DNA from 2 places in the Rhizobium sp. NZLR10 genome. Region 2 is predicted to be linked to the other one. Evidence: riboswitches for the same ligand, from Rfam matches in the RefSeq annotation. Region 2 holds a riboswitch; the other holds the start of a gene.

Region 1 (4,550 bases), on a different contig from region 2:
GCTGATAATCCGTTCGCCAGCCGCCCAAGGGCTGGGTAAGGTAGGATTGCGGTCGACCTCTCGATCAGCGACAGGATCGCGGTGGTGCGCTCGCCGCTCCGGAGCGCTCCAGGGAACAACCAGTTCTTTGGTCCGAGCTCCTGGATGCCGGTGAGTCATAGGCTTCCGACCCCGCCCGGCGTTGCCGTTTGAGATGAGGACGCGGGCGGCAGTCTGAAGGACGAACCCAGAGCCTGTTTGTTGACGTTGACCTTGCCCCGTTGAAATAATCCATTCTGAAGTAAGCTCTGGCCTATGAGAGGACTGGGGGATGAAGCGCAACCGCTTCACAGACGAACACATTATCGGCATCCTGAAGGATGCGCGAGGCGGGCACGCCGGTCTAGGAGCTTCCGCAAGCACGGCGGCCTACCCTATGCAACTGGTTTTTATGACAATATTGGACGTCTTTGGACGAACATCAGCGAAACGGTTGCAGGGCTGTGGAGCGGGTGAAGGGAATCGAACCCTCGTATTCAGCTTGGGAAGCTGCTGCTCTACCATTGAGCTACACCCGCGATAGCTGAGATTTCCAACAGATGGGGGCCGCTGTCAAGTCGCGGCAGCCGGGAAGTCTCAGATGCGGAAGTGCTTCGAGAGTTTGAGGCCCTGGGCCTGGTAGTTGGAGCCGAGGCCGGAGCCGTAGAGGCTGGTCGGCTTTTCCTGCATGTGTTCGTAGACCAGGCGGCCAACGATCTGGCCGTCTTCGAGGATGAAGGGCACTTCGTGGCTGCGCACTTCGAGCACGGCGCGGCTGCCGCGGCCGCCGGCCGGCGCATGGCCGAAGCCCGGATCGAAGAAGCCGGCATAATGGACGCGGAATTCGCCGACCAAGGGGTCGAACGGGGTCATTTCGGCGGCATAATCCGGCGGCACATGCACGGCCTCGCGCGAGACGAGGATATAGAACTCGTCGGGATCGAGGATCAGTTCGTTGCGGCCGCGGCTATAGAGCGGTTCCCAGAAATCGTAGATGTCGTGCTGGGCTTTCTTGTCGACATCGACGACGGCGGTGTGGTGTTTGCCGCGATAGCCGATCAGGCCGTCTTCGTCTCCGGCGAGGTCGATCGACAGAGCGATGCCGCTGCCGGACACATTCGGCTGCTTGCTGGCGACCAGCGTCTCGCTTTCATGCAGCTTCAACAGCTCCGGCTCGCTGAGCAAAGCATGGCCGACGCGGAAGCGGATCTGCGACAGGCGCGAGCCGCGGCGTACGACGATCGGGAAGGTGCGCGGGCTGATTTCCAGATAGAGCGGTCCGGAATAACCGGCCGGGATCTTGTCGAACTCCTGGGCATAGTCGGTGATGACGCGGGTGAAGATATCGAGCCGGCCGGTCGAGCTCTTCGGATTGGCCGAGGCCGACATGTCGGCCGGCAGCGCCAGGCTTTCCATCAGCGGCACGATGTAGACGCAGCCGGTTTCGAGCACCGCGCCTTCGGAAAGGTCGACCACATGCAGGCTCAGCCGGTCGAGCTTGTCGGCCACCAGATGCGAGGGGCCGGGCATGAAGCTGGCGCGCACGCGAATAGCCTTGGCGCCCAGGCGCAAATCGAGGCTTGCCGGCTGGATCTGGTCGCGGTCCAGCTCCCGTTCGGAGATCAGACGACCCGTTTCAAACAGCGCCGATATCGCGCCGTCCGCCAGAATTCCCGTTTCACGAGCCATCATGCCTCATCCATCATTTGCCGCCGACAAAACCAAACTCGGGGAATTGACGCAAGCAGCTAACAGCAGTATTGCAGAATTATCCCGTGGTGATTTGGCCGGTCGGCTTGCAGCCACGTTAAACAAGTGGCTAAAAAGACCGGGTTGAAAACCGGTCTGCTTTTGCGACCGGTTTTTTTGTTATGTGAAGGTGATGGCATGAGCAAGACCTGGCGCCCGGCAACCCAACTCGTCCACGGCGGAACCTTGCGTTCGCAATATGGCGAGACGTCCGAAGCAATCTATCTCACGCAGGGTTTCGTCTATGACACGTCGGAGGCGGCCGAAGCCCGCTTCAAGGGCGAGACGGAAGGCTACATCTACGCCCGCTACGGCAGCCCGACCAACGACATGTTCGAAAAGCGGATGTGCATGCTCGAAGGCGCGGAAGACGCCCGCGCCACCGCCTCCGGCATGGCGGCCGTCACCGCGGCGGTGCTCTGCCAGGTCAAATCAGGCGACCATATCGTCGCGGCGCGCGCGCTGTTCGGTTCCTGCCGCTGGGTTGTCGAGACATTGGCGCCGAAATACGGCATCGAGTGCACGCTGGTCGACGGCCGGGATCTTGCAAATTGGGAAAAGGCAATCCGGCCGAACACCAAGGTGTTCTTCCTGGAAAGCCCGACCAACCCGACGCTCGAAGTGGTCGATATCTCAGGTGTTGCCAAGCTCGCCAACCAGATCGGCGCCAAGGTCATCGTCGACAACGTCTTCGCCACGCCGCTTTTCCAGAAGCCGTTGGAGCTCGGCGCCCATATCGTCGTCTATTCCGCCACCAAACATATTGACGGCCAGGGCCGCTGCCTCGGCGGCGTGGTGCTGGCCGACAAGGACTGGATCGACGAGAATCTGCACGACTACTTCCGCCACACCGGCCCGGCCATGTCGCCGTTCAACGCCTGGACGCTGCTGAAGGGCATCGAGACGCTGCCGCTGCGCGTGAAGCAGCAGACTGAGAATGCGGCGAAGATCGCCGATTTCCTGGCCGAGCAAAGCAAGGTCGCCAAGGTGATCTATCCCGGCCGCAAGGACCATCCGCAGGCCGATATCATCGCCAAGCAGATGACCGGCGGCTCGACCCTCGTCGCCTTCGAGCTGAAGGGCGGCAAGGAAGCCGCCTTCGCGCTGCAGAACGCGCTCGATATCATCAAGATTTCCAACAATCTCGGCGACAGCAAGAGCCTGATCACCCATCCGGCAACCACCACCCACAAGAACCTGTCGGAGGAGGCGCGCGCCGAACTCGGCATTTCCCCGGGTACGGTCCGCCTTTCGGCCGGCATCGAGGATACCGACGACCTGATCGAGGATTTCGCCAAGGCGCTTGCCAAGGTCTCGGCCTGATCCAGGGATATTGGCGGCCGGACCTCGCTTGGGGTTCGGCTCGCCAGACCTCACCGGCGTTCGGCTCGCCGGACCTCAGCAGGTTGAGGCCGGGGGAACAAGCTCGGTCGCGCCGGCGTTCGGAAGTGGAATTGACACCGACAATTAGGCTTAACGATCGAAACACTTCGATCACGACCGTTTTAGTGACGATCAACGTTCCGTTTCTTGACGGGCAGGGCCTCTTATAAGATACGGGTAACATATCTTGACTAAGGTGCAAGGCATGTATCGCGCCCTCACAAAAGATATCGAAGTCGTCGTCGAACCATTCTATCTGGAGGAGCAATCCGATCCGGACGACGATCGCTATGTCTGGGGCTATCGGATTGTCATCAGCAACAATTCCGGCATCGCCGTTCGCCTGGTCAATCGCTATTGGAATATCACCGACCAGAATGGACAGGTGGACGAGGTCACCGGTCCGGGCGTCGTCGGCGAACAGCCGCGGCTCAGCCCCGGCGACACCTACGAATATTCCTCCGGCTGCCCACTCGACACCCCCTCCGGGCTGATGTTCGGCCATTACCAGATGGAAACGGACGAAGGCGACACCTTCGATGTCGACATTCCCGCCTTCTCGCTGGATTCACCGGGGTTGTTGCGCGTGCTCAACTGACAGGCCGGCCCGAAATCATTTTGCCCGCTTGATAGATTGCCGACACCGGCCCCTCATCCGCCTGCCGGCACCGACCGGGGTCGAGACCGGTGGCTCGACCCCGGCAAGGGTTAGGGTGAGGGGCAGATATCAGGGGCCAACCGAGCCTATTCGGCCGGCTGAAGTTCGACCGGCTCGAAGCGATAGGTGGTCGAGCAGAATTCGCAGGTGACAGCGATCTCGCCATCTTCCTGGCTGGCCTCGATCTCCTCGGCAGAGAAGCCCTTCAGCACGCCCTTGATCTTGTCACGCGAACAGCTGCAGCGATCGAAGACGGCGCGCGGTTCGTAGACGCGCACGCCGCGCTCGTGGAACAGGCGGAACAGCAGCCGCTCGGTGCCAACCAGCGGATCGGTGAGTTCATCCGCATCGATGGTCTCGACCAGCGAACGCGCTTCGGCCCAGGAATCGTCCTCGCTATGCGGGCGGCTGCCGGTGTCGCCGTCGCCGCCGTGGAGATCCGGTTGACGCATGCGCTCCGGCGCTTCCGGCAGGAACTGGGCGACAAGGCCACCTGCCCGCCAGCGATGGCGTGGCTGGCCTTCATCGTCGCGATCGAAGAGTTCGGCCGCGGCCAGACGCACGCGCGTCGGGATCTGCTCCGACTGGCGGAAGTAGACGCCGGCAATGTCCTCGAGCGTGGTGCCGTCGAGCGCGACAATACCTTGGTAGGGCTGGCCGAACTTGCCCTGGTCGATGGTGAAGGCAAGCACGCCGTGGCCGAGCAATTGCTCCGGCTCGGTTTCGCCAGCTTCAATGGCCT
Region 2 (4,550 bases):
TCAGCAATGCCGTCAAATCCGTCGACGGCCACACGATCACGCTGACCTATCAAAGCAAGGAAAAAACCATCACGATTGCCGACGGCACGCCGATCGTGACCTTGGCGCCGGCGACCAAGGACGATCTGAAGGCCGGCGCCAGCGTCATCGTCACCGGCGAGAAGGCGGCAGACGGCAGCATCTCGGCCAGCCAGGTGGCCGTCGGCCTGAATGGCATCACGCCGCCGATGTGACCAGCGTGAAATTCAAAGTGATATAGTGTCTATCGGACGCACGGCGCTCTACAGCGCCGGCGCGGGCATGGCGGCAGCGCCTGTACTGGCGCTGGTGCCGGTCTGAGCGACTTGCTGTTGCTGCTGCGGTTCCTCAGATCTTGCCGGCAGCGCCTGCAGATGCAGTACGCGCGGCTTGAGCGCCTCGAGATAGGCCTCGGAGCGGCCGATGTAAATCATGCCGCTTTCCGGCATGGAGGTCAGCAGTTTGGCCATCATCTCCTGCCATTCCGGCTCCATGCCTTCCAGCACTTCGTCGAAGATGATCCAGCGCGGGCGCACAAGAAGCAGACGGGCAAAGCCGATCGCCTTCTGTTCATCGCTGTCGAGCAGCTTGTCCCAACGGGCGCGGGTATCGAGCCTTGCGATCAGCGAATGCAGGCCGGCTCTGTCGAGGGCCGTCTCGACAGCGGCTCGCTCGTAGGCATCAGGACTTGCGGGAAAGGCCAGCGCCTCGCGCAGCGTGCCGCCGGGAACATAAGCGATCTGCGGGACGAACAGCATGTCGTCGATCGGCGGCAGGCCCATCGTGCCGCTGCCGCACGGCCAGAGGCCGGCCATCGCCTGGAAGAGTAGCTTGCGGTTGACGCTGTGATCGCCGTTGATCATGATTTTTTCGCCGGCCTTGATCACGACATCGGTTTCACGCAGGCGGAAACCGCCGCATTCGTCGATCTCTTCACCGATCTTGGCAACGATCACCACATCCTTCAACGTCAGCGTGTCGGGCGCAGTGTTTTCATAGGCGATGCCGTCCTTCTGGGCGAATTCCTCCTCCATGTCGAGCAGCGCCTGGCGGAAATCGGTGACGCGCATCAGTGTCGCGCGCCATTCGGCGATCGGGCCAAAGTTGGCGACATACCAGCGCAGCGCCGTGTTGACCTGATTGAAGGCGCCGACCGACATCATCAGCTGGCCGAGGGTGAGGCCGCCGGAGAAATAGGCGGGGGCGGCGACGATGATCGGGATGACGATCACCAGCCAGCCGTAGCCGGCCGAAACCCAGGTGAGGTTGGTATTGGCCATGGCGAGCCGCTTGACGACCCTCAGTACCGAGCTGATGTCGGTGTTGATGCGCCGGCGCTCATTCTCCTCGCCGCGGGCGACGGTGATCGCCGGCATGTTCTCGTTGGCGTGCATCAACGTGAAGCGAAGCTCGGCCTCCTTCGAGAAGCGGTCGGCATTCAGCTTGACCAGTTTGCGGCCGACGACCTGGCTCAGCACCGAGGCGGAGGCGGCGTAGAAAATCGCCGCCCAGACCATGTAGCCGGGAATGGAGAAGCTGTGGCCGCTGATGTGGAAGATGAAGCCGCTGGAAAGCTCCCAGAGCACGCCGATGAAGCTCACCAGAAGAATGGTCGACTGCAGCAGGCCGAGAACGAGCCCTGTCGTGCTTTCGGCGAGGTTGCGGGAATCCTCATGCAGGCGCTGGTCCGGATTGACGCCGATCAGACCGCTCGAAGCAAGCCGCAGCGCCCGCTTGCGCTTCAGCCACTGATCGACGAGGTCGCGCGACAGGCCCTCGCGCATATAGAGCGCGGTCATCTGATTCAGCCATGCCTGCAGCACGTTGAGCAGCAGCAGCGTGCCGGCGATCATCGCGAAGATTTCGAGCTGGTGGAAGAATTCACCGAGATCGCGGCGCTCCAGCGAGTCGTAGAAGGGAGCATTCCACTGATTGAGGATGACCTGGCCGTAGGACGTCAACAGGATGACGAGGATCAGCACGGTCGCCAGAAACAGCACCTTGCCACGCACTTGCGAATTCCAGAATGCGGAGAACATAACCCCGAGGCGATTCGTCAGGCTGAGATCATACCCCACCCTATCGTGCCTTCGGATGCCCGGCCTCCCCTCGATCTTATCTGCCATTACGCTTTTCCAACATCGCCCATGCTTACCATTATTAACATGGTGGCGTTACCGGTCTATCAACAGATTCTATCAGTCATTAAACTGTGATGATGCTTGCATGCATCGCTCCTGCGTGCATTCGGCAGTTGATTCGCGGTCCGACTGGGGCTAATTAAAGCTCCGTGGTGATTTGGCCGGCCGGCTTGCAGCCACGTTAAAAAAGTCGCTAAAGGGCCGCGTGCGGACCGGTAGCGATTTTTTTCGCCGCCGGTTTTTTGTTTTTTTGATCGAGTGACCGCAATGCCCATCAAGATCCCCGATACGCTGCCCGCCTTCGAAACCCTGGTTCAAGAGGGTGTGCGGGTGATGACCGAGACGTTGGCGATCCGTCAGGATATCCGACCGCTGCAGATCGGGCTGCTCAACCTTATGCCGAACAAGATCAAGACCGAACTACAGATGGCCCGACTCGTCGGCGCCTCGCCACTGCAGGTCGAGCTGTCGCTGATCCGCATCGGCGGCCACAAGGCGAAGAACACGTCCGAAGATCATCTGCTCGCCTTCTACCAGACCTGGGAGGAAGTGAAGCACCGCAAGTTCGACGGTTTCATCATCACCGGGGCGCCGATCGAGCTTTTGCCCTATGAAGACGTCACCTATTGGCCGGAAATGCAGCAGATTCTCGACTGGACGGAAACGAACGTGCATTCGACGATGAACGTCTGCTGGGGCGCGATGGCGGCGATCTATCATTTCCACGGTGTTCCGAAATACGAGTTGAAAGAAAAGGCCTTCGGCATCTACCGCCACCGGAACCTGAAGCCGTCCTCCATCTATCTCAACGGCTTTTCCGACAATTTCGAGGTGCCGGTGTCGCGTTGGACCGAGGTGCGCCGTGCCGATATCGAGCCATCCGAAAGCCTGGAGATCCTGATGGAATCAGGCGAGATGGGTGTCTGCCTCGTGCACGAAAGGAGGGGGCGGCGGCTCTACATGTTCAATCATGTCGAATATGATTCCACATCGCTTTCCGACGAGTATTTCCGCGACGTCAACGCCGGCGTGCCGATCAAGATGCCGCACAACTACTTCCCGCATAATGATCCGGCGCTGACGCCGCAGAACCGCTGGCGCAGCCATGCGCATCTCCTGTTCGGCAACTGGATCAACGAGATCTACCAGACGACCCCCTTTGATGTGGAGGAGATCGGCACGGACCTCTGAAGCGTCGGACTGCGCCTCGGCCGATGCCGGGGCGTTTCTTCTGATCCGACCGGTTGCGGTTTGGAGCAAATGCGGGCAGGTTCCGCTCCTGAAACCGAAAGCGTTGTGGGTCTTTGTGACGCACAACGCTGAAAAACTTTGAATGAGAATGGACGGTCGATCATGTCGGATAAGTTGGAGCGGGAAGTTTTCGGGCAGACGAAGGCAGGCGAGACCGTCTATCGCGTGGAGATCAATGGCGGCGGGCTGACGGCCAAGATCATCACCTGGGGCGCGGTCATCCAGGATCTGCGTCTTAAGGGGCATGAGGCCCCACTGCAGCTCGGTTTCGATGATTTTGACAGCTACCCGCTCCATTCGGCCTATTTTGGCGCGACGCCGGGCCGCTGCGCCAACCGTGTCGGTGGCGGCGCCTTCACGCTCGACGGCAAGGACTACCAGCTCGAGCTGAACGAAAATGGCGTCACCCATCTGCATGGCGGCAGCGACAATATCGCCAAACGCAACTGGACGGTCGTCGAGCATGAGGTCGACCGGGTGGTGCTGAAGATTGTCGATCCCGATGGCCGCGCCGGCTATCCCGGCAATTGCACCATCCAGGCAACCTTCTGGGTGCACGGCAACGGCGAACTGTCGGTGACCTATGAATCGACCAGCGACCAGCCGACGCTCGCCAATGTCTGCCAGCACGCCTATTTCAATCTCGACGGCCGTGAAGATGCGCTTGGCCACGACATCATGATCGCTGCCGACCACTATCTGCCGACCGACGAGAAACAGGTGCCGACCGGCGAGATCCGTTCCGTCGAGGGCACGGAATTCGATTTCCGCGAGATGGCGCCGATGAAGCGTTTCGTCGGCAGCGAACAGGCCTTGTACGACCATAATTTTTGCCTGTCCGGCGAGCGCACCGCCAAGCGCAGCGTCGCGCTTGCCCGCAGCCTGTATTCCGGTGTGTCGCTGGAAGTGCGCAGCACCGAGCCGGGCGTGCAGTTCTATGCCGGTTTCAAACTGGATACCGGCGCTCCCGGCATCGGCGGGCGCAAGTACGGCCCGTTTGCTGGCTTCTGCCTGGAGACGCAGGTCTGGCCGGATGCCGTCAATCACCAAGGTTTCCCGAATGCGGTGCTGCGCCCCGGCGAAGTGTTGCGCCAGGAGACGGACTATATCTTCACCAAGAGCTGACGTCTTTTTCAGACG

What was found. A riboswitch is a leader RNA that binds a small molecule or an ion and turns the genes downstream of it on or off. The one in region 2 is predicted to bind S-adenosylmethionine.
Region 1: another riboswitch for S-adenosylmethionine. It lies ahead of HJB82_RS30865 (O-succinylhomoserine sulfhydrylase); the one in region 2 lies ahead of metA (homoserine O-succinyltransferase).

The regions. Positions count from the first base shown of each region.
Region 1 covers NZ_JABDWE010000032.1:7,676-12,225, forward strand. The annotation lists tRNA gene HJB82_RS30855 (tRNA-Gly) at 484-557, opposite strand; gene HJB82_RS30860 (2'-deoxycytidine 5'-triphosphate deaminase) at 616-1,710, opposite strand; SAM riboswitch at 1,784-1,862, shown strand; gene HJB82_RS30865 (O-succinylhomoserine sulfhydrylase) at 1,906-3,090, shown strand; gene apaG (Co2+/Mg2+ efflux protein ApaG) at 3,356-3,748, shown strand; gene HJB82_RS30875 (Hsp33 family molecular chaperone) at 3,895-4,550, opposite strand, start outside.
Region 2 covers NZ_JABDWE010000007.1:24,976-29,525, forward strand. The annotation lists gene HJB82_RS12315 (hypothetical protein) at 1-233, shown strand, start outside; gene HJB82_RS12320 (ABC transporter ATP-binding protein/permease) at 282-2,144, opposite strand; SAM riboswitch at 2,299-2,376, shown strand; gene metA (homoserine O-succinyltransferase) at 2,427-3,350, shown strand; gene HJB82_RS12330 (aldose epimerase family protein) at 3,513-4,535, shown strand.